DNA from 3 places in the Nocardioides eburneiflavus genome. Region 1 is predicted to be linked to each of the others. Evidence: predicted binding sites of a transcription regulator. Region 1 holds the regulator's gene; each other region holds the start of a gene.
The links. The regulator LexA, encoded in region 1, represses DNA repair genes until DNA is damaged. The targets are predictions, from matches to a motif close to TCGAACANNTGTTCGA.
Positions count from the first base shown of each region.

Region 2: EXE59_RS00845 (HNH endonuclease signature motif containing protein) is a predicted target of LexA. The motif match lies at 5,170-5,185, and genes of this name have one in related genera.
Region 3: recA (recombinase RecA) is a predicted target of LexA. The motif match lies at 3,506-3,521, and genes of this name have one in related genera.

Region 1 covers NZ_SRRO01000001.1:1,650,616-1,660,303, reverse strand. Annotated here, with positions in the region: gene EXE59_RS07805 (hypothetical protein) at 1-276, opposite strand, end outside; gene EXE59_RS07800 (PKD domain-containing protein) at 276-1,079, opposite strand; gene EXE59_RS07795 (hypothetical protein) at 1,079-1,630, opposite strand; gene EXE59_RS07790 (LysM peptidoglycan-binding domain-containing protein) at 1,925-2,278, opposite strand; gene EXE59_RS07785 (NAD(P)/FAD-dependent oxidoreductase) at 2,551-3,759, shown strand; gene EXE59_RS07780 (SDR family NAD(P)-dependent oxidoreductase) at 3,874-4,665, opposite strand; gene lexA (transcriptional repressor LexA) at 4,802-5,524, shown strand; gene EXE59_RS07770 (NAD(P)/FAD-dependent oxidoreductase) at 5,583-6,815, shown strand; gene EXE59_RS07765 (alkaline phosphatase D family protein) at 7,367-9,037, shown strand; gene EXE59_RS07760 (alkaline phosphatase family protein) at 9,037-9,688, shown strand, end outside.
Region 2 covers NZ_SRRO01000001.1:169,710-179,397, forward strand. Annotated here, with positions in the region: gene EXE59_RS00820 (sulfate ABC transporter substrate-binding protein) at 1-262, opposite strand, end outside; gene EXE59_RS00825 (2-oxoacid:acceptor oxidoreductase subunit alpha) at 495-2,420, shown strand; gene EXE59_RS00830 (2-oxoacid:ferredoxin oxidoreductase subunit beta) at 2,420-3,553, shown strand; gene EXE59_RS00835 (hypothetical protein) at 3,582-3,989, opposite strand; gene rarD (EamA family transporter RarD) at 4,092-5,000, shown strand; gene EXE59_RS00845 (HNH endonuclease signature motif containing protein) at 5,264-6,667, shown strand; gene EXE59_RS00850 (PPOX class F420-dependent oxidoreductase) at 6,974-7,393, shown strand; gene EXE59_RS00855 (phospholipase D-like domain-containing protein) at 7,716-9,050, shown strand; gene EXE59_RS00860 (polyprenyl synthetase family protein) at 9,075-9,688, opposite strand, start outside.
Region 3 covers NZ_SRRO01000001.1:3,633,813-3,643,500, forward strand. Annotated here, with positions in the region: gene EXE59_RS16990 (ABC transporter permease) at 1-419, shown strand, start outside; gene EXE59_RS16995 (GNAT family N-acetyltransferase) at 508-990, opposite strand; gene EXE59_RS17000 (DinB family protein) at 1,034-1,585, shown strand; gene EXE59_RS17005 (class I SAM-dependent methyltransferase) at 1,582-1,995, shown strand; gene EXE59_RS17010 (DUF3046 domain-containing protein) at 1,992-2,186, shown strand; gene EXE59_RS17015 (MFS transporter) at 2,183-3,439, shown strand; gene recA (recombinase RecA) at 3,658-4,710, shown strand; gene EXE59_RS17025 (regulatory protein RecX) at 4,813-5,559, shown strand; gene EXE59_RS17030 (phosphoribosyltransferase) at 5,604-6,095, shown strand; gene EXE59_RS17035 (GNAT family N-acetyltransferase) at 6,103-6,852, shown strand; gene EXE59_RS17040 (polyphosphate kinase 2 family protein) at 6,860-7,711, shown strand; gene EXE59_RS17045 (HipA family kinase) at 7,708-8,520, shown strand; gene EXE59_RS17050 (DUF3037 domain-containing protein) at 8,517-8,903, shown strand; gene EXE59_RS17055 (ATP-binding protein) at 8,958-9,688, shown strand, end outside.

The sequences.
Region 1 (9,688 bases):
CATGGACACAATTGGGGCGGTCCTGCCGGTGACCTGCATCTTGTCGCTGGCGGCCACCCACTGCCGGAGGAATCTCCGAGGGTTCATCCGCTCCTGCGCGAAGTAGGCAGAGTCGGGCGAACCGGAATCGGTGGGGCTGGCTGGCTGTGCCTTGCCAGATTCCGATTGATCGGGAGCAGGCTGTTTGGGGCTGGGCGCCCCGGTCTCCGCCCCGCAGGCTGAGATCGTCATGGCAGCCACGACAATCGCCAGGCCGCGCATCAGGCGGATACGCATCACCGGAGCACAAGCTGCGGGAGCGCTTCGACGATCTCGAGGTCCTGGGCCTCACCGGCGACCCAAAGCGTCGACGGGATCGACTCGGGCGGGCCGCCGTTGACCGTGAAACTCGCATCGCCGTACTGAGTGTCGACGCTGACAGCGACCTTGTCGACCTGCTCGTAGACGTGGGCGACGTCGAGGTTCGGGTACGGCGCCCCGGGACTGGTCGTTGTCGTGGAGGTGCCGTCGCCGAAGTTCCACTGGTACGAGATGGGGCGAGCCGTCACAACAACTTCCGACTCAACAAGGCGCACCGAGATGCTCCTGGACCCGCTATTGGACGTGTAGAAGTTGGTGTCCAGGTTGACCAATGTCTTCCCACCGACTGGCTGGACGATCAGGTGCGACGGCGGCCAATCGAGCCTTTCAAAGGCTTCAATAACAATCACCCGGATAGGCGGGGGATCGTCCACGGCATCAGCCTCGCCAGCACTCAGACAAGCTGTTCCATCGTTCTCGCCATCCTTGAAGAGAGTGTATCGAGTGCCTGGGACACCACTCACAGTGGTGCATTCCTGTGGGTTGAAGCAGATCCCCTCAGGATTGCGTCCGCCGTCTTTGCAGAGCTGACGGACGGTCCACTTGGCCGTTGGGTACTTCGCCTTCTCTGCCTCGATCTCGCCCGCCGACTTGTCGCATTGCTCGACCACCTCTCCGAGTTCGGCTTCGACGCCGCACTCCGCGTGTGCCGCAGGGCCGGTCAACACGAGCACGCAGACTATGCAGGCGAGAACTTGAAGTCGAACGAGCTGAGACATCACCCGGCCACCTCGGACTTGTCGACCACCTGCCACGACGTTCCGTCGGGTGCGACGGTTATCAGATGAGCCCCTGGGCCACCGGGAAATGACTTCTCCTTACCGCCGGCCCTTTCTGCATATTTTGTAGGCGCAGAGTTCACCTTCACTAGAAACGCACGTCTACTAGTACCGCGCGACCGAATGCTTCGAATTTTCCACCCGTCCCATTCGACGAAGCCTCCTGCTTCGTAGTACTGCTCCACCAGATCAGCAAGCTCGATGCAGGCTCGGCACTTCTGTGACAGCGCTCGGTAGTCCGCCGTATCGCCAGTGTTCTCCATCCGAGCCTCCTCCGAGGCCCACCGCCGGATGAACTCCTCCGGACTCTCCGCCTCCGGCTCCTCAGTCGCCGGCTCCGAGGGCGTCGGGGACGAGCTCGGCGGCTCCGGGATCTTCGGCGTGGGCTCCGGGTCGTCGGAGCACCCCGCCAGCAGGACGGGGACCGCGATGGTGAGCGCGAGTGCGCGGCGTACGTACATGAAGTGCCTTCCCGAGAACAACGTCAGCACCGGGAAACTACCCATTCGGGCGTGGGTCGAACCACCCCCGACGAGGATCTGTGGATAACCCGAGTCCCCCTGCGGTGGCGGAGATTGTGGAGTCCGCGACCCGCTATCCGGCTCACGGACTCCACATTGCTGTCGGGAACCACCGGGCAACCGGTGATTCCCGATGCGGGAAGGACGGTCGCTGCTCGACCACCGAGAACACATGCGCCGAGGGGCGGGCCACCAGGCCCGCCCCTCGGTCTTCCCCTTGGTTCCACCAGCCGGGGTCGAAGCGGCTGATGGAGGCCTCGCGCGTCAGTCGGAGACGACAGGGACGCGGAGCTTCTGGCCGGCGCTGAGGCCGGTGGACTCGAGGGCGTTGAGGCGCTCGATCTCGTTCATCATCGAGCGGACGTCGCCGTCGGCCGCGATCTCGCTGGCGATCCCCCAGAGGGTGTCGCCGGGAGCGACCTGGACGATCTCGGTGGGCGCCGGCTCACCGGACGAGCCCGTGCCGACGGCGCCGCCGGCGAGCATGAAGGCCACGCTGAGCACGAGGAACAGCGAGGTCACGAAGACCACGAGGCGCCCGCGCCGGGTCAGCCGTACGGTCGAGCCGCGGCGGACGGGAACGGGGGCAAAGGCGGGGGCAAGGCTGAGGGTGCTCATGGTGGCCTCCTGGGGAAGATTCAGCCGGATGTCTCTGTCGAGCGAATGTCTAGTCGGACCCACCGACAGTGGCCTGGGCCACCGGGTGTCGATCAGGCGTTCGATCGAACATGTGTACGACGGTAGAGCACCTGTTCGAACAACGCAAGCATCAGGGCGAACAATTGTTCGACGTCCGGACGGCCCCCACGGAGAGGACCAACGGACCTACCCGCACCACCCCGGAGCGACGAGCGTGGAGGCACAGCCACACGACACAAGGAGAGCGAGCCATGTCGCGCAAGAAGGTCCTGGTCCTCGGGGGCAACTTCGGCGGTCTCACCGCCGCCATCACGGTCAAGCACGAGCTGCACGGGGACGTCGACGTGACGGTGGTGTCCTCCTCCGACGAGTTCCTCTTCACCCCGTCGCTGATCTGGGTGCCGTTCGGCAAGCGCACCCGCGCCGACATCACCTTCAAGGTCGGCCCGACGTTCGAGGAGCACGACGTCGAGTTCGTCCACGCCGAGGCCACCGCGATCGACCCCGAGGCCCGGCGCGTCGAGACCACCGCCGGCCCGCAGGACTACGACTACCTCGTCATCGCCACCGGCTACCGCAACCGCTTCGAGGTCATCCCCGGCCTCGGCGAGGGCGGCAACGCGCACACCATCACGACGATGGACGACGCGATCCACGCCGGTGAGGGCTGGCGGCAGTTCCGCGAGAAGCCGGGCGACGTCGTCATCGGCGCGACCCAGGGCGCCGGCTGCTTCGGCGCGGCGTACGAGTTCCTCTTCAACACCAGCTACCAGCTGAAGAAGGCCGGCCTCAAGGACCGCGTGAAGCTCACCTACGTCAGCGCCGAGCCGTTCCTCGGCCACTTCGGCATCGGCGGCCTCCCCCACGGCGAGAGCCTGCTCGGGATGTTCCTCAAGAAGGAGAAGATCGACGCCGTCCTCGACACCGCGATGGACCACGTCGACGAGGGCCGGCTGGTGCTCGCCGACGGGAGCGCGCTCGACTTCGGCTACGCGATGATCATCCCGCCGTTCTCCGGCCAGGAGGTCGTCCGCAACACGCCCAAGCTCGCCGACGACAACGGGTTCGTGAAGGTGCGCGACACCTACCAGAGCGAGGCCTACGACGACGTGTACGCCGTGGGCGTCGCCGCCGCGGTCGACGTCCCGTGGCAGACCCCCACGCCGGTCGGCATCCCCAAGACCGGCTTCCCCACCGAGCAGCAGGCCCACGTCGCGGCGACCAACATCGCCGCCCAGATCAGGGGCGAGGCACCCGACGCGCACAAGGCGTTCGGCGACATCCCGGCGGTCTGCGTGATGGACGCCGGCAACAACGGCGTCATCATCCTCGCCGACAAGATGCTGCCGCCGCGCAAGCACGGCGTGCTGATCCCCGGCCCGCAGGCCCACGCGATGAAGCTCGGCTTCGAGAAGTACTTCCTCTGGAAGATGAAGCACGGCCAGGTACGCCTGCCCTGATCGCGCCCTGCGGTCCACTTGGTGACCCGAGTAGTCGCCGGTCGCACAGCATGCCCCTGCTCGAGCGGACATATGCCCGCTCGAGTGGGCAAGTGGTCGGGCGGGCGCCCGCGCTCAGCCGGCGGCGCGGCGCCGCATCGCGCGGCGCCCCTGCGCCGCGAACAGCGACGCGGCGTGCTGCGTGACGCCCGGGGCGAGCGCGGCGCCGCGGACCACCCCGCCGCGCCAGCCCGGCACGGTCCGCACCACGCGGCGCGAGCCCACGAGGGCGACGGCCGCCTCGGCGACCTCGGCCACGCCGAGGATCGGGCCGCCGGAGTGGGTCAGCTGCGAGCCGAGGCCGTCGGGGTCCTGCGCGGCCAGCATCGCGGTGTCCACCCCGTCGGGGCACAGCGCGTGGACCCGCACCCCGCGGGGGGCCTCGGCGTTGACCGACGCCGACAGCGAGACGACCGCGGCCTTCGTCGCGGCGTACATGCTGTAGCCCGGCACCGGCCCGAGGCCCGACAGCGAGGCGACGTTGACGACGTCTCCCCCGGCCGGCCCGAACGCCGCCAGCGCGGCTCGGGTGCCCCACGTCGTACCGAGCAGGTTGACCTCCACCAGGCGGCGCACCTGCTCGTCCGTCAGCGCGGCCAGGGCGCCGTCGTCACCGACGCCGGCGTTGTTGAACCACGACGTCAGCGCCCCGTGACGGGCCGCCTCCTCCGCGACGAGGACGTGGGAGGCGGGATCGCGTACGTCCTGACCGAGGCCCGCGACCGCGCCGATCTCCGCCGCCGTCGCAGCGGCCGCCCACCCGTCGAGGTCGCCGATGACGACGGCGTGGCCGCGCGCGACCATCAGCTCCGCGATGCCGCGCCCGATCCCGCGCGCTCCACCGGTGACGACGCACGAGGTCTGCATCGCACCGACACTAGCGCCATCCCAGCGACACGCGACTTCGAACAGGTGTTTGATCCTCGGGCCCACCGAGGGCTACGGTGAGCGCACAGCTCCCGCCCGGCGCGGACGGTGGGGGCACCACGCAGTGGAGGACGCCATGGCCAAGCAGGACGACAAGAACGTCATCGAGATGCCCGACGGCCCCCCGGACGCCACCGGGCTGACGCCGCGCCAGCAGCGCGTGCTCGCCACGATCAAGGACTCGATCGAGTCCAAGGGCTACCCGCCGTCGATGCGCGAGATCGGCCAGGCCGTCGGCCTCACGTCGTCGTCCAGCGTGGCCCACCAGCTGCGCGTGCTCGAGGGCAAGGGCTTCCTCAAGCGCGACCCCAACCGTCCCCGCGCCCTGGAGGTGTTCCTCCCCGAGGTGATGGCGGCGCGCCGCTCCCTGTCCCACGGCGAGGAGTCGAGCGTCGACGAGACCGGCATCGGCGACATCGCCCCGACCGCGGTCAACATCCCGGTCGTCGGCCGCATCGCCGCCGGTGGCCCGATCCTCGCCGAGGAGCAGGTCACCGACGTGTTCCCGCTGCCCAAGCAGCTCGTCGGCGACGGCACGCTCTTCCTGCTCGAGGTCTCCGGCGACTCGATGGTCGACGCGGCCATCTGCAACGGCGACTACGTCGTGATCCGCCAGGAGCAGACCGCCACCAACGGCCAGATCGTCGCCGCGCTGATCGAGGGCGAGGCCACGGTCAAGACGTTCCAGCGCAAGGACGGCCACGTCTGGCTGCTGCCGCACAACGACGCCTACGACCCGATCCCGGGCGACGACGCCACGATCCTCGGCGTGGTGACGGCGGTGCTCCGCAGCCTCTGAGAGCCGTAGGGGTGGGACGGGCGTTGAAAGCCCACCACCCGCGGGCCACGATGGCAGCATGAGCGACGCCCGAAACACTGACGCCGAGAAGACCTACGACTACGTCATCGTCGGAGCGGGGGTCGCCGCGGCGAGCGCCGTGAAGGGCATCCGCGCCGAGGACGCCAGCGGCACGATCGGCGTGCTCGGCTCCGAGCCCGCCAAGCCGGTCTACCGGCCCGTGCTCACCAAGGACCTCTGGCTCAAGGACGACGCGACCCTCGAGGGCAGCTCGCTGGCCGGCGACCTCGACGACGACGACGCCGTCGACCTCCTCACCGACACCACCGTCACCGCGATCGACCGCGAGGCCCACGTCGTACGTCTCGCCGACGGCAGCAGCGTCGGCTACGGCAAGCTCCTGCTCGCGACCGGCGCAGAGCCGCGCGTGCTCGGCGTCGACCCCGGCCCGCGCGTCCTCTACTACCGCACCGCCGCCGACTACGAGCGGCTGCGCGCGGTCGCCGCGAAGGGCAGCCACGTCGCGGTCGTCGGCGGCGGCTACATCGGCTCCGAGATCACCTCGGCGCTGATCCAGAACGGCATCGACGTCACCCTCGTCCTCGACCTCGAGGACGTGCAGGAGCAGATGTTCCCGCGCGCCCTGGCCGCCCACCTCACCAAGGAGCTCGCCGACCGCGGCGTGACCATCGTGCACGGCTCGGTCTCGGGTGGCGAGGAGGACGACGGCGGCGTACGGATCCGCCTCGACGACGACTCCCACATCGTCGCCGACGCCGCCGTGATCGGCGTCGGCGTCCTGCCGCGCACCGGGCTCGCCGAGGCCGCCGGCCTCGAGGTCGACAACGGCGTCGTGGTCGACGACCACCTGCGCACCAGCGACCCCGACGTGTACGCCGCGGGCGACGTCGCGTCCTACCCCGACGCCCTCCTCGGCCGCCGCCGGGTCGAGCACGTCGACCACGCCGAGAAGTCCGGCGAGCACGCCGGCAGGGTGATGGCCGGCGCCGATGCGGCGTACGACTACACGCCGTTCTTCTGGTCCGACATCCTCGACGAGGGCTACGAGGCCGTCGGCGAGACCAGCAGCCGCCTCGACCTGGTCGAGGACTGGAAGGACGGCGAGATCGGCACGGGCGTCGTCTACTACCTGAAGTCCGGCCAGGTCCGCGGCGTCGTCCTCTGGAACGTCTGGGACAGCGTCGACAAGGCGCGCGAGGTCATCAAGGAGACCGGCGAGCAGCCGGTCAACGACCCGGAGTCGCTGCGGGGGCGCATCCCGTTCGGCTGAGCGCGCGTGCCGCTGGTCGAGCAGCGAGGCACGAACGTCCCGCTGGTTGAGCAGCGAGGAACGAACGTCCCGTTGGTTGAGCAGCGAGGAACGAGCGTGTCGAAACCAAGGCCTCGACTCGCTCGGTTTCGACACGGGCGCTGCGCGCCCTGCTCAACCAGCGGCCAAAGCCGCCGGACGACCGAACGTCCCGCTGGTTGAGCAGCGAGGAACGAGCGTGTCGGAACCAAGGCCTCGACTCGCCTCGGTTTCGACACGGGCGCTGCGCGCCCTGCTCAACCAGCGGCCAAAGCCGCCGGACGACCGAACGTCCCGCTGGTTGAGCAGCGAGGAACGAGCGTGTCGGAACCAAGGCCTCGACTCGCCTCGGTTTCGACACGGGCGCTGGGCGCCCTGCTCAACCAGCGGCCAAGCGGGGGTTTCGACACGGGCGCTGCGCGCCCTGCTCAACCAGCGGCCAAGCGGGGGTTTCGACACGGGCGCTGGGCGCCCTGCTCAACCAGCGGCCAAGCGGGGCGTAATCCCGGCGCGGGTGCGTCGTTGAACCACCCGTGACCCCCTCACCCCACCTCTCCCGACGGGCCGTTATCGCCGGCGGCGCCGGGGCGGCCGCGGTCGCCGGCGGCACCCAGGCCGTCGGAGCACGACCCCGGCACGAGACCTTCCAGCACGGCGTCGCCTCCGGCGACCCGCTCCCGCGCGCGGTCGTCCTCTGGACTCGCGTCACCCCGACCGCGGCCGCCGACCCGGGCTCGGGCGCCGGCCCCCGCGTACGGGTCACGTGGGAGGTCGCTACCGACCGCGGGTTCCGCGACGTCGTACGCCGGGGGTCGGTCCGCACCGGGCCCGCCCGCGACCACACCGTGAAGGTCGACGCGACCCGGCTGCGCCCCGACGCGGCGTACTTCTACCGCTTCACCTGCCGCGGTGAGACGAGCCCGGTGGGGCGTACGCGCACCGCCCCGGCCCGCAACGCCACGCCCGCGGGCCTGCGGTTCGGCGTGGTGTCGTGCGCCAACCTCCAGGCCGGCTGGTTCTCCGCCTACCGCCACCTCGCCCGGCGCGACGACCTCCACGCGGTGATCCACCTCGGCGACTACCTCTACGAGTACGCGCCCGGCGAGTACGGCTACGGCCGCGCCAACACCGACATCAGGCCGCACGCGCCGGCGCGCGAGATGGTCGGCCTGGCCGACTACCGCCAGCGGCACGCGCAGTACAAGTCCGACCCCGACCTGCGTGCGTTGCACGCCCGCCACCCGTTCATCGTGACCTGGGACGACCACGAGGTCACCAACGACGCCTGGCGCGACGGCGCGGAGAACCACCAGCCCGCGGAGGGCGACTACGCCGCTCGTCGCGCCGCCGCGCACCGGGCGTACGACGAGTGGATGCCGGTGCGGATGTCCGGCACCGCCGCCACGGGTGACGGCACGCGGCTGTTCCGCACGCTGCGGTTCGGTGCGCTCGCCGAGCTCAGCATGCTCGACCTGCGCACCTACCGCGACCGGCAGGCCACGACACCCGCGCCGAGCCCCGTGCCCACCCCGACCGGCGGCACGGACGGCACCATCGCTGGTCGGGCGCAGCTCGACTGGCTCAAGCGGCGCCTGCGGCGCGGCGGGCCCCAGTGGAAGCTCGTCGGCAACCCCGTCATGATCGCGCCGGTCACCTTCGCGCAGCTCCCCCACGACCTCGTCGACCCGGTCAACGACGTCACCGGCCTGCTCCCTCGCGACGGCGCGCCCTACAACGTCGACCAGTGGGACGGCTACACCCGCGACCGGCGCGAGCTCTTCGACCACATCCGCGACCAGGGGCTGCGCGACGTGGTGTTCCTGACCGGCGACATCCACTCCGGCTGGGCCTGCGACCTCCCCCACGACGCGGCGACCTACCCGCTCGGCGACTCGGCCGGCGTCGAGCTGGTCTGCACCTCCGTCACGTCCAACAACCTCAAGGACATCACCGGCTCCCCGGCGCGCACCTCCTCGCTCGCCGTCGAGGCGGTCATCCAGACCAACAACCGGCACGTGAAGTACCTCAACTTCGACGACCACGGCTACTCCGTCCTCGACGTCACGCCGGAGCGAGTGCAGATGGACTGGTACGTGGTCGGCGACCGTGCCGACCGCGCCGCGGGCTCGTCGTGGACCGCCTCCTGGGCGACGAGGTCCGGCACCAACCGGGTGCAGGCCGCGAGCGGACCGGTGGACGCCTGATGTGCGGGCCGTCCCACCGCGCGGCTCCGAGCCGCGCCTTCGAGCGCGGTCGCGAGGAGATCCGTACGGGGCGACGCACGCTGCTGGTCGCAGGAGCGGCCGGCGTCGCCATCTCCACCGCCACCTCGAGCCTGCCGCGAGCTGCAGCGGCGGCGTCGGCCGGCACCCGGAGGAGGGCGTACGTCCTCGTCCTCGACGGGTGCCGGCCCGACGAGATCACGCGTGAGCTCATGCCCCGCACCAGCGCGCTGCGCGACGGCGGCCTCCACCACCCGCGGGCGACGTCGCTGCCGGTGATGGAGACGATCCCCAACCACGTGATGATGATGAGCGGCGTCCGGCCGGACCGGTCGGGCGTACCGGCCAACTCGATCCTCGACCGCACGACCGGCGAGGTGCGCGACATGGACCGCCCCGAGGACATCCGGGTCCGCACGATCATCGAGCGGCTGAACCGCAACGGCCTCACGACGGGCACCGTGCTCAGCAAGGAGTACCTCTACGGCATCTTCGGCGGCCGGGCCACGCACCGCTGGGAGCCGGCGCCGATCGTCCCGGTCTCCGGCCACGCACCCGACCTCTTCACGATGGAGGCGACGCTCGCGATGGTGGAGGAGCACGACCCCCACCTGGTGCTCGTCAACCTCGGCG
Region 2 (9,688 bases), 1.5 Mb from region 1:
CCTTCAGCCCCGCGGCGACGGCGCGGCTCTGGTCGCCCGACGGGCCGTAGGAGGTCTGGAACTCCACACCCTCGCCCTCGGGGGTCTTGGTGAACTCGGCGGCGATGTTCTTGTTGGCGGCCTCGGGGACGGCGAAGCCGACGATGCTGATGGTCTCGGCCGCGTCGGAGTCACTGCTGCTGGCACCACCGGGCGCGCAGGCCGACAGGGCCAGTGCTCCGACGAGTGCGGCCGCGAGAGCGGCACGTGAACGGATCTGCATGGGGGGATCTCGACTTTCTGGATCGGTCTGTGCAATGTCGAGCAACATACATGACTTTATAGACGACAGTGACATTGACCGCGGTTCGGTCGCGTGTCGTGGATCACGCCCCTGCGTGAGCACCCGGCAGGAGGCGTCCATCACGTGGGGAGCGGGGTCCCGAGGCCCGCCGCGCGGCTAGTGTTGGTGGTTGGGAGAGGACTCTCGAGACACGTAGGAAGCAGGGCAAGAGGTGACCCAACCCGTCAAGCAGGTCAAGCAGCTCGACCGCGTCATCATCCGGTTCGCGGGCGACTCCGGCGACGGCATGCAGCTCACCGGTGACCGGTTCACCCAGGAGACCGCGGCCTTCGGCAACGACCTGGTGACGCTGCCCAACTTCCCCGCCGAGATCCGCGCCCCGCAGGGCACGTTGCCCGGCGTCTCGTCCTTCCAGGTGCACTTCGCCGACCACGACATCCTCACCGCGGGCGACGCCCCCGACGTGCTCGTCGCGATGAACCCGGCGGCGCTGCGCGCCAACCTCGGCGACCTGCACAAGGGCGCCACCATCATCGTCGACACCCACGACTTCACCGCGCGGAACCTGACGAAGGCCGGCTACACCGAGAGCCCGCTCGACGGCGACAGCCTCAGCGAGTACGCCCTGCACACCGTGGACCTCACCGGCATGACCGTCGAGGCGGTCAAGGAGTTCGGCCTCTCCCGCAAGGACGCGTCGCGGGCCAAGAACATGTTCGCCCTCGGACTGCTGTCCTGGATGTACGGGCGCCCCACCGACCCGACGACCGCCTTCCTGTCCAAGCGGTTCGCGAAGGTGCCCGACATCCGCGACGCCAACCTGGCGGCCTTCAAGGCCGGCTGGAACTTCGGCGAGACGACCGAGGCCTTCGCGGTCCAGTACGAGATCAAGCCGGCCGTCATGCCCCCCGGCACCTACCGCAACATCACCGGCAACCTCGCGCTGGCGTACGGCCTCGTCGCCGGCGGCGTGCAGTCCGGCCTCCCGGTGTTCCTCGGGACCTACCCGATCACCCCGGCCTCCGACATCCTCCACGAGCTGTCGAGGCACAAGTCGTTCGGCGTGATGACCTTCCAGGCGGAGGACGAGATCGCCGGCGTGGGTGCCGCGATCGGCGCGTCGTACGCCGGCCACCTCGGCGTGACGTCCACGTCGGGTCCGGGCGTGGCGCTGAAGTCCGAGGCGATCGGCCTCGCGGTGATGACCGAGCTCCCGCTCGTCGTCATCGACGTCCAGCGGGGAGGGCCATCGACCGGCCTGCCCACCAAGACCGAGCAGGCCGACCTGCTCCAGGCGATGTTCGGCCGCAACGGCGAGGCGCCGGTGCCGATCGTCGCGCCCCAGTCGCCGGGCGACTGCTTCGCCGCCGCCGTCGAGGCCACCCGGATCGCGGTCACCTACCGCACGCCGGTCCTGCTGCTGTCGGACGGCTACCTCGCCAACGGCTCCGAGCCGTGGCGGGTGCCGACGATCGACGAGCTGCCGGTCATCGACCCGGCCTTCGCCACGGAGAAGAACCACGGCTCTGGCGACGACGCTGAGTTCTGGCCCTACCTGCGCGACGACACGACCCTCGCACGTCCGTGGGCGATCCCGGGCACCCCCGGCCTCGAGCACCGCATCGGCGGCCTCGAGAAGGGCGACGGGCACGGCAACATCTCCTACGACCCGGCCAACCACGACTTCATGGTCCGTACCCGTCAGGCCAAGGTGGACCGGATCGCCGAGTCGATCCCGCTCGTCGAGGTCGACGACCCGTCCGGCGAGGCGAAGGTCCTCGTGCTGGGCTGGGGGTCGACCTACGGCCCGATCGGCGCCGGCGTACGCCGCGTGCGCAAGGCCGGCTACCACGTGGCGCAGGCGCACCTGCGCCACCTCAACCCGTTCCCGAGCAACCTCGGCGAGGTCCTCAAGGGCTACGACAAGGTGCTCGTGCCCGAGATGAACCTCGGCCAGCTCTCCCTGCTGCTGCGCGCGAAGTACCTCGTCGACGCCGTCGGCTACAACCACGTCCGCGGACTGCCCCTCAAGGCCACCGAGCTCGCCCACGCCATCGGCGAGCTGGTCGGACAGGCCGAGGGCATCGACGTCGAGCTCGGCGTGTGGGGCGAGCCCACCCAGAAGGAGCACATCTGATGAGCATCCCGACCGACCTGGGCCTGCCGGGCGTGCGTTCCGGCACCGAGGGCGTCCCGACCCTGCCCGAGGGAGCCCCGGCGCAGACCGGCAAGGACTTCACCTCCGACCAGGAGGTCCGCTGGTGCCCCGGGTGCGGTGACTACGCCGTGCTCAAGGCCGTCCAGTCCTTCCTGCCCGACCTCGGGCTGCGCCGCGAGAACATCGTCTTCGTCTCCGGCATCGGCTGCTCGTCGCGGTTCCCCTACTACCTCGACACCTACGGCATGCACTCGATCCACGGCCGTGCGCCGTCCATCGCGACCGGCATCGCCACGGCTCGCGAGGACCTCTCGGTGTGGGTGGTCACCGGTGACGGCGACGCGCTGTCGATCGGCGGCAACCACCTGATCCACGCGCTGCGGCGCAACGTCAACATGACGATCCTGCTCTTCAACAACCGGATCTACGGGCTCACCAAGGGCCAGTACTCCCCCACGTCGGAGACCGGCAAGGTCACCAAGTCGACGCCGATGGGCTCGCTCGACCACCCGTTCAACCCGGTGTCGCTCGCGCTCGGCGCCGAGGCCTCGTTCGTGGCTCGCACCATCGACTCCGACCGCAAGCACCTCACCGGCGTGCTCGCCGCGGCCGCGGCCCACCGAGGAACGTCGCTGGTGGAGATCTACCAGAACTGCCCGATCTTCAACGACGGCGCGTTCGACGCGATCAAGTCGCCCGAGACCAAGGCTGACGCGATCATCCCGCTCGTGCACGGGGAGCCCGTCACCTTCGGCACCGCCCTCGAGGACGGGCGTGGCGCCAAGGCGCTGGTGCGCGACACCGCGACGGGTGGCGTGAAGGTCGTCGCGACCGCCGACGTCGCGGCCGCGGACATCCTCGTCCACGACGCGCACAACCCCGACCCGTCCAACGCGTTCGCGATCTCACGCCTCACCGCGGCGGACTACCTCGACCAGTCGCCGATCGGGATCTTCCGCCAGGTCGAGCGCCCGACGTACGACGACGCCGCGCGCGAGCAGGTGACGGCCTCCGCCCCGGCACCCTCCGCCCCTGGAGATGACGACACCGCCGACCGCGCCGCACGACTGGCGGCGCTGATCGGCGGTGGCGACACCTGGACGGTCATCTGACCGCCCAGGTGCAGGCTCCGGCTGTCGGTCAGTCGAAGTAGAGCGTCCAGACCTTGCCCATGGTGGTGGCGTAGCCGTAGGAGTTCTCCACCTTCGAGCGCCACTTCCAGCGCCCGCGCTCGGGGGCGTAGATCCGCGTCTTGAACACGCCCGCCTCGTCGGTCTTGATCTTCTTGACGACCTTCCACTTGCAGGTGCCGCACTTCTTCTTGAGGATCTTCACCTTCTCGTTGGCGTAGGGCACCACCGTGCCGTCGGCCAGCGGCTGCATCACGGTGCCCTTGAGCTTGAAGGCGTTGTAGGAGACCTGCTTGGTGTCCGGCGGGACCTCGTCGATGATGCGCTTGGGGTGCGAGGCGCTCGCGCTCGCGCTGAGCACGCCAGCGACGAGCAGTGCGGCGACCAGGGCCGCCAGGACGGTGCGGAGTGTCCGCATGGTTGATTCCCCCTCGAGAAACGGTGATGTGACTGACCTGTCGGGGTTCCCCACCCCGAGACCGCACCATCGTAGGCGACAGCCCGCACCTAGACTCCCGGAGTGCCAGATAGCCGTCGCGGACTGATCTTCGGAGCGGCGGCGTACACGCTGTGGGGCACCTTCCCGCGCTACTGGACGCTGCTGGAGCCGGGCGGCGCGATCGAGATCCTGGCGCACCGCATCGTCTGGTCGGTGCTGACGATGGCGGTGATACTCGTGCTCGCGCGGCGGGTGCGCCACGTCCGTGCCCTGCTGCGCGACCGCCGCCGGCTGCTCCTGATCGCCTGCGCGGCCGTCGTGATCACCGTCAACTGGGGTGGCTACATCTGGGGCGTCAACAACGGCCGCGTCGTCGAGACGTCGCTGGGCTACTTCATCAACCCGCTCGTGACGGTGCTGATGGGCGTGCTGGTCCTCGGCGAGCGCCTGCGTCGCCTGCAGTGGGTCGCGATGGCCATCGCCTTCGTCGCGGTCGTCGTCCTCACTCTCGACTACGGCCGGCCGCCGTGGGTGGCCCTCCTCCTCGCCTTCTCGTTCGGCACCTACGGCCTGCTCAAGAAGCAGGCCGGCGTCGGTGCGGTCGAGAGCATCACCGTGGAGACGATGGTCATGGCGCCGTTCGCCGCGGCGTACCTCGGCTGGCTCGTGGCGGCAGGGCAGTCCAACTTCGGTACGCACGGAGTCGGGCATGCCTTCCTGCTGACCACGACCGGCATCATCACCGCGGTGCCCCTGATGCTCTTCGGCGCCGCCGCGATCCGCGTCTCGATGGTCTCGCTCGGGCTCCTGCAGTACCTCGCGCCGACGATCCAGTTCGCCCTCGGCCTGCTCGTCTTCCGCGAGGACATGCCCGCCAGCCGCTGGATCGGCTTCGGCCTGGTGTGGGTCGCGCTGACGATCTTCACCGTCGAGGCCGTCAACCACCGTCGCCGGCAGCTGCGGCTGGTGGCGCAGGCCAGCGCGGCCTGAGCACGCCCCCGTCGCTGGTCGAGCAGGGCGGCCGCTGGTCGAGCAGGGCGGCCGCTGGTCGAGCAGGTCGCGCACCGACCGTGTCGAAACCCCCTCCAAGCCGGTGGTCGAGGTGCGAGCCCTTCGAGACGCCTCGTCCCTCAGCTCCTCAGGATGAACTCCGCGAGCCTCGAAACCACGTTCAACCTCGTGGGCCACGCGCTCGTCCACAGCCTTCGCCAGAGCCGTGGTGACTGTCGGTGGGCTCCCCTAGGATCGAACACATGATCGACGAACTGGCTGCCGAGGCACGAGGGGTCGCGGACGACCTCTCACCCGCCGACCTGCTCGCCACGATCAAGGCCTCCCGTGACGTCGAGAACTCCGAGGCCGCCCGCCAGCTCGCTCTCGCTGCCCGCTGGGCCGACCTGCACCCGCCGGAGTCGATCCACGACGCGGCGTCGTTCACGGTGCCGGGGTCCCAGCACGAGGAGCCCATCGCGGGTGAGGGTGCTCCGCTGGTGGCGGAGTTCTGTTGCGCCGAGCTCGGCACCGTCCTCGGGATCACGTCGACGGCGGCGAAGAAGCTCATCGGCCACGCCCTCGAGCTCCGTCACCGCCTGCCGCGGTTGTGGGAGCAGGTCCACGCCGGGCAGGTGCCCGCTTGGCGGGCGAGGCTCGTCGCGGACACCACGATCCACTCCTCGCCCGCATTGACTCGTGAGGCGGCGGGGTTCGTCGACGCGCAGGTCGCGGCCGTCGCCGGACGCATCGGCACCGCGCAGCTCGACCGCCTCGTCGCCGAGACCATCAGGCGCTACGACCTCGCGGTCGCCGACCCCACGAAGGATCCCGAGGACGGCTACCTGCACGTCGACCCACGTCACGTCACCGTGGACACCGAGGACGTGCACTACGCCGGCACGATGCGGATCGAGGCCGAGGTCGACATCGCCGACGCCCTCGACCTCGACCGCGCCCTCGCCCACAAGGCTGAGGAACAGAAGGCCCTCGGATCCCTGCTGCCGCTCGACGCCCGACGCGCCAAGGCCCTCGGGGACCTCGCACGGACCCAGACTGCTCTGGATCTTGCCGGCGGCGACGCCGACGAGCCGGACCTGCCGGCCGCGCGTGCGGTCGTGATCCACGCCCACGTCGACGCCTCCGTCTCCGGAGACACCACGGTCTTCGGTCCCACGGGCCGGATGGAGAACGGGCAACGCCTCGTCCTGCTCGAACAGGTCCAGTCCTGGTGCGCCGACTCGCGGACCCGGGTCACCATCACGCCCGTCATCGACCTCAACACCACGCTGACCGCGCAGACGCGGAAGGTCCCGGCGACGATCCGCGAACAAGTGATCCTGAGAGATCGCACGTGCGTGTTCCCGTTCTGCTCCCGACCTGCCCGGCGCTGCGACGTCGACCACATCATCCCGTGGGACGACGACGCCCACGCCGAGGGCAGACCCCAACCCGGCCCGACGACCACGAGCAACCTGGCCTGCCTGTGCCGGTTCCACCACCGCCTCAAGACCCACTCCGCCTGGCGCTACGCCATGGTCGCGCCCGGGGTGTTCGAGTGGACCTCACCCCACGGCCACCGCTACCGCCGCGACCACACCGGCACCACCGACCTCGACCCACCCGGCATCGCACGACCCGGCATCCCACGACCCCGCCGACGATGACCCCGCCCCACACCCCGTCACACCTACCACGTGGCGGGGCCACAGGGACGTCCTGGCGAGAACAGCGCGCCGTGCAGCGGCGGCGCCCCCGTCCAGGGTCGACCCAGGCGTCCAGCTGCCCTCCGGCCCGACGCACTTCTGCGAACCGCCCTCAACGCGGCAGACGCCATTGGATCCGGCCGGGGCCTACGTTCACTCGCTCAGAAGGCTGTCCGCCTCGCCGAGGGGATCGAGGCCGACCGACCACGTGGAGGTGGAGCTGCAGGTGCGCGGCTGAGTTCTCGACCGCCGCGGCAAGATGTCGGCATGGAGATCGCAGACGCCCTCGCCGCCGTACGCCGCAACCACCAGGCAGTCCTGGTCACCATCAAGCGGGACGGCAAGCCGCAGCTGTCCAACGTCCTCGCCGGCGTCGGTGACGACGACGTGATCCGGGTGTCGATCACCACCAGCCGTGCGAAGTACGCCAACCTGCGGCGCACGCCCTGGGCGGCGGTGCACGTCGACGGTGACAGCTTCTGGTCCTATGCGGTCGTCGAGGGCGACGTCAGCCTCTCCGAGGTCGCCGCCCACCCGCACGACGCGGCGACCGACGAGCTGGTCGAGCTCTACCGCTCTCTGGCGGGAGAGCACGACGACTGGGAGGACTACCGCGCCGCGATGGTCCGTGACGGGCGCGTCGTCGTGAGGGTCACGCCCACACACGCCTACGGCCTGCTGCGCTGATGCTGAGCTCCCGGCCAGTCGACTCAGTGGTCACCGCCGCCTAGGGGCGCACCAGGAGACCCCGGGTACGGGACTGCCCGCAGTGGGCGGTCGTGCCCGACCACGGCGCGCATGGGTCGGCAGACCCACGTGCGCCCGGGACCATCAGGACCGGGACGACCCGACGACCCGTCCGCGGCCGTCTGCTCGGGCTGGGTGCCCGGGCGCGTCCGGAGAGTCCCGCGGCGGCTGAGACCGCGTGCTCGGGTGGAGGGACACGCGGCGGCGCGACGGTCGATCCAGGAGGCGGGAAGCTCCCGCCGCACGGGATCGGGTGATCGAGATGCGGACCTCACTTCTGGCGGCGACCATCGCGGTGGGGCTGGCGACGGCGTTGGCGACGCCCGCGCTGGGCGCGGCACTCGGGGGCGACCCCGTCAGCTCGTCGACGATGACCACGCGCGCCGCCGCCCAGGTGTCGGCCGCACCAGACGCACCGGCCGCACCGGCCGCGGAGCCCCCGGCGGCCTCCGTCATCTTCAACGACCCGACCGGCGACCGGGCCGCGCAGAACCGCATCGCCGACCACATCCGCCGCGCCATCGAAGCCACCCCGCGCCACGGCACGATCCGGATGGCGGCGTACAGCTTCGACCGTCCCGACATCGCCGACGCCCTCGCCAAGGCGTGCACGCAGCGCCAGGTCACCGTCCAGGTCGTCCTCAACGACAACTTCGTGTCCGGCTCGTCCCGCGAGCTGCGGCGGCTCCTGGGTGCGGACGCGCTGTCGAGCCGCGCCGCCTGCGACCCCGGCAGCGAGGCCGGACCGGGCGCGGCGCCGAGCTTCGTCAAGGTCTGCCACGCCAGCTGTCGGCTCGGCGACCGCGGGAACCAGCACATGAAGGTCTACCTGTTCTCCTCCAGCGGCGACCAGCCGCACGTGGTGATGCTGGGGTCCGCCAACCTGACCGGCTACGCCGCAGGGGTCCACTGGAACGACCTCGTCACCCTCACCGGCAGCCAGCAGCTGTACGACGACTACGGCCGGGTCTTCGACGAGCTCGCCGCCGACCGCCACGTCGAGGCGCCCGAGGTGCGGGTGACGCACGGCGACGTCACGACGAGCGTCGCCGCGGGAGCGTCAGCCACCCCCGACTCGGACGCCGTCGCCGAGCGCCTCGCAGGCGTCACCTGCGACGCGCTGCCGGGCACCGGGGAAGCCGGCCGGACCGTCGTCCGGATCAGCATGTACGGGTGGCGCGGCCAGCGTGGCCTCGACCTGGCGCAGGGGGTGGGCCGGCTGAGTCGTGCAGGATGCCGGGTCCAGGCCCTGGTGAGTGCAGCCGGGCCGGACGTCGTGGAGACGCTGCTGCGCGCCGGCGTCCGCGTCCGGAGCGCCTCCCTCGATGTCGACGGGAACGTCGCGACCGGGTTCGAGGACTCCGGCTGGGAGCACTTCGTCCACGAGAAGTGGATGTCGGTCGACGGCACCTGGGACGGCACGGCCACCCGAGCCGTGTGGACCGGCTCCGAGAACTGGTCCGACGTCTCCCTGCTCAACGACGAGCTGGTCGTCATGATCCCACGGCCCCGGATCCACGACGCGTACGTCGCGCACTTCGACACCGTCTGGAGCGGGCACTCGCGGGAGCTGGCGCCGGCACCCCAGCAGGTGTGAGCCGACGCCGCGAGCCGGCGTGGGTCAGGCCGTCCGGGTCGCCACGATGTCGGCGAAGGACTCGAGCGCCTCCCGGACGGGACCGGGGTCGAGGGCCTCGAGCAGCTTCTTGGCGCGGGCGGCCTCGGCGAGCACGTGGTTGCGCGCCCGGTCCATCGCGGGGTGCGTACGCATCAGCTCGAGCGCCTCGGCGTGCTCGGCGTCGTCGGTGAGCGGGCGACCGAGCAAGGACAGGAGGCGCGCGTCGGCCGGGTCGGTCGAGGCCTGCGCCATGAGGACCGGGAGGGTCGGCACACCCTCGCGGAGGTCCGTGCCGGGGGTCTTGCCGGACGCGTCGGACTCCGCCGCGATGTCGAGGATGTCGTCGGTCAGCTGGAAGGCCGACCCGACGATCTCGCCGTAGGCGCTGAGCGCCTCGACGACCTCGGGCCGCGCACCGCTGAACATCGCGCCGTAGCGCGCCGAGGTCGCGATGAGCGACCCGGTCTTGCCGGCGACCACGTCGAGGTAGTGCGCGAGCGGGTCCTCGCCGGGCCCGGGCGGGACCGTCTCCATGATCTGGCCCTCGACGAGGCGCGTGAAGGTCTGCGCCTGGATGCGTACGGCCTCCGGGCCGAGGTCGGCGGTGAGCTCCGAGG
Region 3 (9,688 bases), 2.0 Mb from region 1:
GGGGCTCGGTCTACTCCGCGGCCTTCCTCGTGGTGATGGCGGCGATGGGGCTGACGAGCTCGTGGTGGGCGCTGCTCGCCCTGCCGGCGACGATCCTCATCGCCTTCGCCTTCTCCGCGGTCTGCATGGCCGTGACGACCTGGATGAAGTCCTGGCAGGACTTCGACAAGATCACGCTCGTCCAGATGCCGCTCTTCTTGTTCTCGGCCACGTTCTTCCCCGTGGAGGCGTTCGGCGACGGTGTCCTGCGCTGGGTCGTCGAGGCCACGCCGCTCTACCGCGGCGTGGTGCTGTGCCGCGAGCTCACCACCGGGGTCGTGACCTGGGAGTCGGCGGTCTCGGTGGTCTACCTCGTCGCCATGGGGATCATCGGCCTGCTCGTCGTACGTCGGCGCCTCGACAAGCTGCTGCTGACCTGAGATCCACCGGGGCTGCGGCGGAGCGGTCGCCGAGGCCCGCGAGGTGGAGACGCGCGAGGTCTCTGCGTCGCGCCTCGGACCCGGCTGGTCACCCGAGCCGCCGCTGCCACCACGCGAGATCGATCCACCGACCCTGCTTGTGCCCCACCTCCCGCATCACGCCCACCTCCTCGAAGCCGCAGCCGCGGTGGAGCGCGAGGCTGGCGGGGTTGGGCAGCGCGACGGCGGCGACGACGAGGTGCACGCCGTCGTCGGCGAGCAGCGCCAGCAGCGCGTCGTACAGGGCACGTCCGGTGCCGAGGCCCTGGTGGCCGGGCGCCACGTAGACCGTCGTCTCCCGCGTGTGGCCGTAGGCAGGCTTGGGGCGGAACGGCGCGGAGCTGGCATAGCCGATGACCGTGCCCTCGAGGTCGGCGACGAGGAGGTGGTCACCCTCGGCGGACAGCTTCTCCTCCCAGAGCGCCATCGGGAGTGGCTCGAGGTCGAAGGTGGCATGTCCCTCGCGGGCCTCGCGGCCGTAGATCGCCGCGACGGCTGGCAGGTCGGCGGGAAGTGCGCGGCGGATGTCCATTCTTGCCATTGTCCCCGGTGCCCGGGCTGGTTGGATGACGGGCATGGCCGGCACCCCCGACGCGACCACGCCCGACGCGATCACGCCTGACACCAAGGACTGGACCTGGGTCCTGGGCCGCTCGTGCGACGAGTGCGGGTTCGACGCGGCCGCCCACGACGTCGCCGACCTGCCCGGCCTCCTGCACGACACGGCGATGACCTGGTCGGAGGTGCTCGCGCGCCCCGACGCCGCCGAGCGGCCGGCGTCGACGGTGTGGTCGCCGCTGGAGTACGCCTGCCACGTCCGCGACGTGCACGAGCTGTTCGCCCAGCGCCTGCGACTGATGCTCGAGGAGGACGCACCGACCTTCGCCAACTGGGACCAGGACGCCACGGCGGTCGCCGACGACTACGGCAGCCAAGAGCCGACGACCGTGGCGGTGGAGCTGATCGAGGCCGCGGGCACGGTCGCGGGGATCTACGCCACCGTCACCGACGCCGCGCGTGGGCGCCGTGGGCTGCGCTCCAACGGCGACGAGTTCACGGTCGAGAGCCTGGGTCGCTACCACCTCCATGACGTCGTCCACCACCTCCACGACGTGGGGGCGCAATGACCTCTGCCGAGACGGTCCGCGCCTACGACCTCGACGCCGCGGCGTACGCCGCCGTGACGGCGACGGTGCCCGACCGGGTGCGGACCGTCCTGGAGGACCTGGCGCGGCGCCTCGGCGACGGCGCGCGTGTGCTGGAGGTCGGGTCGGGTAGTGGTCGCGACGCGCTGCTGATGGAGTCGCTCGGCCTCGACGTACGCCGCACCGACGTCACACCGGGGTTCGTCGCACTGCTGCGCGAGCAGGGCCACGCCTGCGACCTGCTCGACCCGCTCGTCCACGATCTCGCCGCGCTCGCAGAGGCCGTCACGGCGTCGGGCTGGGCGGGCGTCGACCTCCGCGGAGGGTTGGTCGGCAGCCGTGGGGAGTCGTGGCTCGCGGTGTCGGCGGTCCGTGATGGGGTGTCGGCATGAGGCACACGGAGTTCTGGGCGCGGCTCGACGACACCCTGGGCCGGGCCTACTCACGGACGTGGGCCGAGCTCACGGTCGTGCGGGAGCTCGGCGGCCGCACGACCCGGGAGGCCCTCGACGCGGGTGTCCCGCCCAAGCAGGTGTGGGCGGCCGTGCGCCGGCACCTCGAGCTGCCGGACAGCGAGCGGTGACGACCCGGCTGGACCCCCGGCTCGACCTCGCCGTCGTCCAGCGGCGCACCGTCCGCACGCTCGTCGTCTCGCAGGCGGTGGGCGCGGTGGGCGTCACCATCGGCGTGACGACGGCCTCGCTCCTGGCCCGCGACATCTCCGGCAGCGAGGCCATGGCCGGTCTCGCGCAGACCTGCCAGGTGCTCGGCACGGCCCTCGCGGCGTACGCCCTGGCGCGCGTGATGCGGCGCCGCGGGCGTCGCGTCGGCCTGGTCGCCGGCTACCTCGTCGGGGCGACCGGCGCCGTGCTCGCCGTGGTGGCCGGGGTCGTCGACTCGATGGCGGTCCTGCTCACCGGAGCGGTGCTGCTGGGCGCCACGTCCGCGGTCAACAGCGGCTCGCGCTACGCCGCCACTGACCTGGCCACCGAGGAGCACCGGGCCCGCGCCCTCTCCGTGGTCGTGTGGGCGACGACCGTGGGCGCGGTCGCCGGGCCCAACCTGGTCGGGGTGGGCGGTTCGGTGGCCCGCTCCCTCGGCATCCCCGAGCTCACCGGCGGCTTCGCGATCGGCGCCGTCGTGCTGGTCCTCTCCGCCGCCTGGGTCTGGCTCCGGCTGCGCCCCGACCCGCTGCTCCTCGCCCAGCAGGCCGCCGGCGTCGTCCCGGCCGCGGGACCGGAGGAGCGCGGTCGGTCCTGGAGCCGCTTCGTCACGGTCGTCCGCGAGGTCCCGGCCGTCGGCGCGGCCGTCGTGGCGATGGCCTGCGCACACGCCGCGATGGTCACGGTGATGATCATGACGCCGCTGCACATGGAGCACGGCGGAGCGCACCTCGAGGTGATCGGGTTCGTCATCTCGGTCCACGTGCTCGGCATGTTCGCGTTCTCGCCACTCGTCGGATGGGCGGCCGACCGTCTCGGACGCGCGACGGTGCTGGTCGCAGGCGGAGCGGTCCTCCTCGTGTCGCTGGCGCTGTGCGGGCTCTCGCCCGAGGGGTCCTCGTGGCAGATCCTCGTCGGGCTGTTCCTGCTCGGCCTCGGCTGGTCCTGCGCCACCGTGGCGGCCTCGACCGTGATCGCCGACCGCACGCCCATCGAGGCCCGCACCGACGTGCAGGGCACCTCCGACATGGCGATGGCCCTCACCGCGGCGGGAGGCGGCGCGCTCGCCGGCGTCATCGTCGGCGCGCTGGGCTATCCGGCCCTCGCGGCCTTCGCCGCCCTGCTGGCCGGCACCGTCCTGGCGGCGGGCTGGGTCACAGGCCGGCACGGCTGAGCCCGCGCCCGGCGCCGCGCCGGCAGGTCCGACAACGTGCGCGACACGCCGTGCCCGAACGCGGCGTCGAACACCTGTTCGGGCTACTGTTCATCCACAGGTACGACGAGGGGCGAGGTTGTCCACAGCGTGCGGCGGTCCTGATCAGGGACTGTCGGTGGCTCGCCCTAGCGTCGGAGAAGTACCTCACACACACGACGAGAGAACGGGACACAGCAATGGCTGGTGCAGACCGCGAGAAGGCCCTCGACGCCGCGCTCGCACAGGTGGAGAAGCAGTTCGGCAAGGGTTCGGTCATGCGGCTGGGCGACGAGACGCGTGCCCCCCTCGAGGTGATCCCCACAGGGTCGATCGCCCTCGACGTGGCCCTCGGCCTGGGCGGCCTGCCGCGCGGTCGCGTCGTCGAGATCTACGGTCCGGAGTCCTCCGGAAAGACGACTGTCGCGCTGCACGCGGTGGCCAGCGCCCAGGCGGCCGGCGGCATCGTCGCCTTCATCGACGCCGAGCACGCGCTCGACCCCGACTACGCCAAGGCCCTCGGCGTCGACACCGACGCCCTGCTGGTCTCCCAGCCCGACTCCGGTGAGCAGGCGCTCGAGATCGCCGACATGCTGATCCGCTCCGGCGCCCTGTCGTTGATCGTCATCGACTCCGTGGCCGCCCTGGTGCCCCGCGCCGAGATCGAGGGCGAGATGGGCGACAGCCACGTCGGCCTCCAGGCCCGCCTGATGAGCCAGGCGCTGCGCAAGATGACCGGTGCCCTCAACAACTCCGGCACCACCGCGATCTTCATCAACCAGCTCCGCGAGAAGATCGGTGTCATGTTCGGCTCGCCCGAGACCACCACCGGTGGTCGCGCGCTGAAGTTCTACTCCTCGGTGCGCCTCGACGTGCGCCGCATCGAGACGCTCAAGGACGGCACCGACATGGTCGGCAACCGCACCCGCGTCAAGGTCGTCAAGAACAAGGTGGCCCCGCCGTTCAAGCAGGCCGAGTTCGACATCATGTACGGCAAGGGCATCAGCCGCGAGGGCGGCCTGATCGACGTCGGCGTGGAGGCGGGCATCATCCGCAAGGCCGGCGCCTGGTACACCTACGAGGGCGACCAGCTCGGCCAGGGCAAGGAGAACTCGCGCAACTTCCTCAAGGACAACCCCGACCTCGCCAACGAGATCGAGAAGCTCATCCTGGAGAAGCTGGGCGTCATTCCCGCCGTCGACAAGCCCGCCGACGACCTGAGTGACGAGCCCATCGGGGTCAATGACTTCTGATCCCGCAGCTGACTCCGAGGAACGAGGAGTCGGCGTGGGCGGGGTCAGGTCGAGCAAGCGATCGCCCGAGCCTGCGAGGACGATGATGCGTGTCGAGACCCGATGACCAGCGAAGAACATCGCCCACCTCCGGCCTGGGCCGGCGACGTCGGCCTCGGCGTGCAGGCGTGGGTGGGGGAGACCCCACCCACGCCGGGCGAGCCGCGACCTCGGGGCGATCGCTCCTCCGGCACCCGTTCGTCGGGCTCGACCCGGACTGGCGGACGCAAGAAACGGCGCACCTGGGAGGAGTGGGAGGCAGCCCGCATCGCTCGTGAGGAGGCCGCGGCCGCCGAGGTCGAGGCCGATCCCGAGGCCGTGGCTCGCAGGATCCTGCTCGATGCGCTGACCGGACAGGCGCGCTCGCGCCAGGAGCTCGCCGACAAGCTGGACGCCAAGGGCGTCCCTGAGCAGCTGGCGCACGACCTGCTCGACCGGTTCACCGAGGTCGGCCTGATCGACGACGCTGCCTATGCCCGGCAGTGGGTCGAGAGCCGACACCGCAGCCGTGGCCTGGCGCCGCGTGCCCTGGCCCAGGAGCTGCGTCGCAAGGGTGTCGGCGACGAGGAGGCCAAGGCGGCGCTCGAGCAGATCGACGAGACCGACCAGCGGGCCGCCGCACGGGCACTCGTCGACAAGAAGCTGCGCTCGATGCGTGGCGTCGACCGGCAAGTGGCCACCCGGCGCCTCGCCGGGCTGCTCGCCCGCAAGGGTTACTCGGCCGGGCTGGCGTTCTCGGTCGTGCGCGAGGCGCTCGACGATGGGGACGACCCCGACGGTGCCGGCGACCTCGACCACCCGGACTTCTAGGCCCGCCCTTCCGCCGTCCGCCGGGACTCTGGTGGGATGGCTCCGTGAGCAACGAGCGTGAGGTCCTCACCTACGACCTGTTCGGCACCGCCACCCGCGAGCTGGCCCAGCAGGTCGCCGACTCGGCCTTCCGGCCCGACCTCATCCTGTCCATCGCCCGCGGGGGCCTCGCCCTCGGGATGGGCCTGGGCTACGCCCTGGCGGTGAAGAACATCTCCGTGGTCAACGTCGAGTTCTACACCGGCGTCGACCAGCGGCTCGACGTCCCGATCATGCTGCCGCCGACCCCGGCGGTCGTCGACCTTTCCGGGCTCAAGGTGCTCGTCGCCGACGACGTCGCCGACACCGGGCGCACGCTCGAGCTCGTCCACGAGTTCTGTGCGGGTCACGTCGCAGAGGCCCGGACGGTCGTGATCTACGAGAAGCCGCAGTCGGCCATCAAGGCCGACTACGCGTGGCGCCGGACCGAGCGGTGGATCGACTTCCCCTGGTCGGTGCTGCCGCCCGTCGTCGACCCGGACGCGCTCGCGCACTGACCGGTCGGTGGCGACCAGGCGTGTGACGGTCAGGGGCGAGGGCGTCGCCCTCGCCGGCGAGGTCGGGCCAGGGGAGAGCTGGGCGGGTGCGGCGGCCCGCATCGCCGCGCCGCTGCCGGGCGACCCGGTGGCAGACGACCTCTCCGGCGAGATCCTGGCCTTCGTCGCCGACCCGGACCTGCGCATCGACCTCCGCGCGATGACCCACGGTGACCTGCCGATCCTCACGAGGTGGCTCACGGCACCGCACGTCCGCCGGTGGTGGCACTCCGACGGTGAGCCGACCCTCGAGCGGGTCACCACGACGTACGGCCCGCGAGTCGACGGGCTCACGCCGACCCGGATGTGGGTCGTCGAGGTCAACGGCCGGTCGGTCGGCTTCGTGCAGGACTACCGCATCCGCGAGCACCCGGACTTCGCGCTGCTCACCCCGAACCCCGACGCCATCGGTCTCGACTACGCCGTCGGCGAGCCCGAGTGGGCCGGTCGTGGGCTCGGCGCCCGCATCCTCTGGGCCTGGATGGTCGGCGCGACGCGACGGTTCCCCGACGCCGAGGAGTTCTTCGCCGCACCCGACCACCGCAACGCGGCATCCCTGCGGATCCTCGACAAGGTGGGATTCGTGCAGGGCACGTGGTTCGACGAGCCCACGCGCGACGGGTCCGTGGCGACGGTCGTCGGCTGCCGCCTCGACGTACGCCGTGTCCTCGGCGGCACGCAGCGCGGCGAGCCCGGTCCAGCGCCCCGTGGGCCATGATGACCCCATGACCTCCGCCATCGCCGACGCGCTGCGACTCCCTGCCGGTCCGGTGGACCTGACCGCCGTCGACACCGACTCCGCACCGGGCTTCGACGGCAAGAAGGCCGACGGCAAGGCAGCACTGGCCGGGATGCAACCCGAGCTCGCCGACCTGCAGGAGCGGCTCTGGGCCGAGCGGACCGCGGGGTCCGAGCGTCGGGTCCTCCTGGTGCTGCAGGGCATGGACACCAGCGGCAAGGGCGGCGTGCTGCGCCACACCATCGGGCTGGTCGACCCGCAGGGCGTGCGGATCACCAGCTTCAAGGCGCCGACCGAGGAGGAGCGCGCCCACGACTTCCTGTGGCGCATCGAGAAGGGTCTTCCGGAGGCGGGCTACATCGGTGTCTTCGACCGCTCGCACTACGAGGACGTCCTCATCGCTCGCGTGCGCGGGCTGGCCGACGCTGCTGAGATCGAGCGCCGCTACGGGGCGATCAACGACTTCGAGGCCCGGCTCGTCGACGAGGGCTTCTCGCTCGTGAAGTGCATGCTCCACATCAGCGCCGACGAGCAGAAGGCGCGCCTCGCCGAGCGGCTCGCCAACCCGGAGAAGCACTGGAAGTACAACCCCGGCGACCTCGACGAGCGGGCTCACTGGCCGGCCTACCGCGAGGCGTACGAGATCGCGCTCGAGCGCACGAGCACCGAGGTCGCCCCGTGGCACGTCGTGCCGGCCGACAAGAAGTGGTTCCGCAACCTCGCCGTGGGCCAGGTCCTCCTCGACACCCTGCGCGGCCTCGACCTGCAGTGGCCTGCCGCCGACTTCGACGTGGAGGCCGAGACCGCCCGACTGGCCGCGGAGGCCCCGGTCCGGTGACCGCGGAGCTCCCCACGGACCTGCCCACGGTCCTTCCCTCGGTCCAGGTCACGCGCTACGTCACGCCCCTGCGCGAGGGCGGCAGCCTGCCCGGGGTCGTGGAGGGCGACGACCTCGGCACGTACGTCTGCAAGTTCCGCGGCGCCGGCCAGGGCGCGAAGGTGCTGGTGGCCGAGGTGATCGTCAGCGGGCTCGCCACCCGGCTCGGCCTGCGCACGCCGCGGCTCGTCGTGCTCGACCTCGACCCCGAGCTCGCCCGCTACGAGGCCGACGAGGAGGTGCAGGACCTCCTCAACGCCAGCGTCGGGCCCAACCTCGGCATCGACTTCCTCCCCGGGTCCTTCGGGGTCGACGGGCAGGTCGCCACGGCCGACGACGAGGGCGCGAAGGTGCTCTGGCTCGACGCGTTCACCGCCAACGTCGACCGCTCGTGGCGCAACCCCAACCTGCTGCTCTGGCACGGCGACCTCTGGGTCATCGACCACGGTGCCTCGCTCTACTTCCACCACGGCTGGCAGGCCGGCGTCAACGACCCGGCGCGGTTCGCCGCGCAGGCCTGGGACGCCGCCGGGCACGTCTTCGAGAGCTGTGCACGACGGGCGCGGGAGCTGGACGACGAGATCGCGGCGCCACTGGACCGGACAGCCTTCGCGGAGGTGCTGGCGACCGTGCCCGATGTCTGGCTCGAGCCGGTCCCCGGGGCCGACGGCGCCGAGGCGCTGGGGCCGGACGCCCTGCGCGCCGCCTACGTCGACTTCCTCACCGCCCGCCTCGGCACGCGGCAGTGGCTCCCGGGGGTGGCGCCGTGAGCACGACTCGCCTGCCCTACCAGTACGTCGTCCTGCGCTGCGTGCCGCGACCCGACCGCGAGGAGTTCGTCAACGTCGGCGTGGTGCTGCACTGCCAGGGTGCGGACTTCCTCGACGCCGCCTGGTCCGTCGACCGCGACCGGCTGCGAGCCCTCCACGCCGGCGTCGACGTCGACCAGGTCTGCGAGGCCCTCGCCTTCGTCGACCTGGTGTGCCGGGGTGACGCGCGCGGCGGCGAGGCGGCGCGCCAGTCGCTCGGCCAGCGCTTCGGCTTCCTCAAGGCGCCCCGCAGCACCGTCCTCCAGCCCGGACCCGTGCACGGGGGCGTCACCGACGACCCGGCCCGCCAGCTCGAGCACCTCCGCGAGCGTCTCGTCGGCTGACCGGGTCCCTGCGCGCGGGTGCACCGGGGCCACCCGCAGGCGGATACTCGTGACGTGAACCCGCCCGGCGGACCCGTACGGTTCCGGCTCTCGTCCACCCTCGTCGTCGAGGCAGGCGACCACGAGCGGTCGGGGCGCGAGCTCGGCAGCCGCAAGGCACGCACGCTGCTGGCCCTGCTCGCAGCAGAGCGCGGACGCCCCGTCCCCACCGATCGCATCGTGGACGCGTTGTGGCACGAGACCCCACCGAGCGACCCCGCGGCCAACGTCGCGACCCTGGTGAGCAGGATCAGGCGGACCGTCGGTCCGTCGCTCGTGGTCGGGCTGCCCGGTGCCTACAGCCTCGGCGGAGCCTGGGCCCTCGACCTCGTCGACGCCGAACGGTGGTGCGCCGAGGCCGCCGCCCGGATCGGAGCGGCCGAGCACGCGCTGGCCGATTCGGCGGCCAGCGCCGCACTGGACCTGCTCGGTGGACAGGTCGCCCTCCTCGACGAGGCGGACGACGACTGGGTCCTCGCGGTCCGCGCCCAGGTCGACGCCCTGCGCCGATCGGCGCGCCGCCAACGGGTCGCGGCGCTGCTCCACCTCGATCCGGACACGGCCGTACGGGTCGCGACCGACGGCGTCGCCTCCGACCCCTACGACGAGCAGGCCGTCCGCGACCTGATGCGCGCGCTGGCCGCTGACGGCCGGGTGTCCGCTGCGCTCGCCGCCCACGACCGGCTCGCCCGAACCCTTCGCGAGGAGCTCGGCACCGACCCGGACCCTGCGACCGAGGCGCTGCA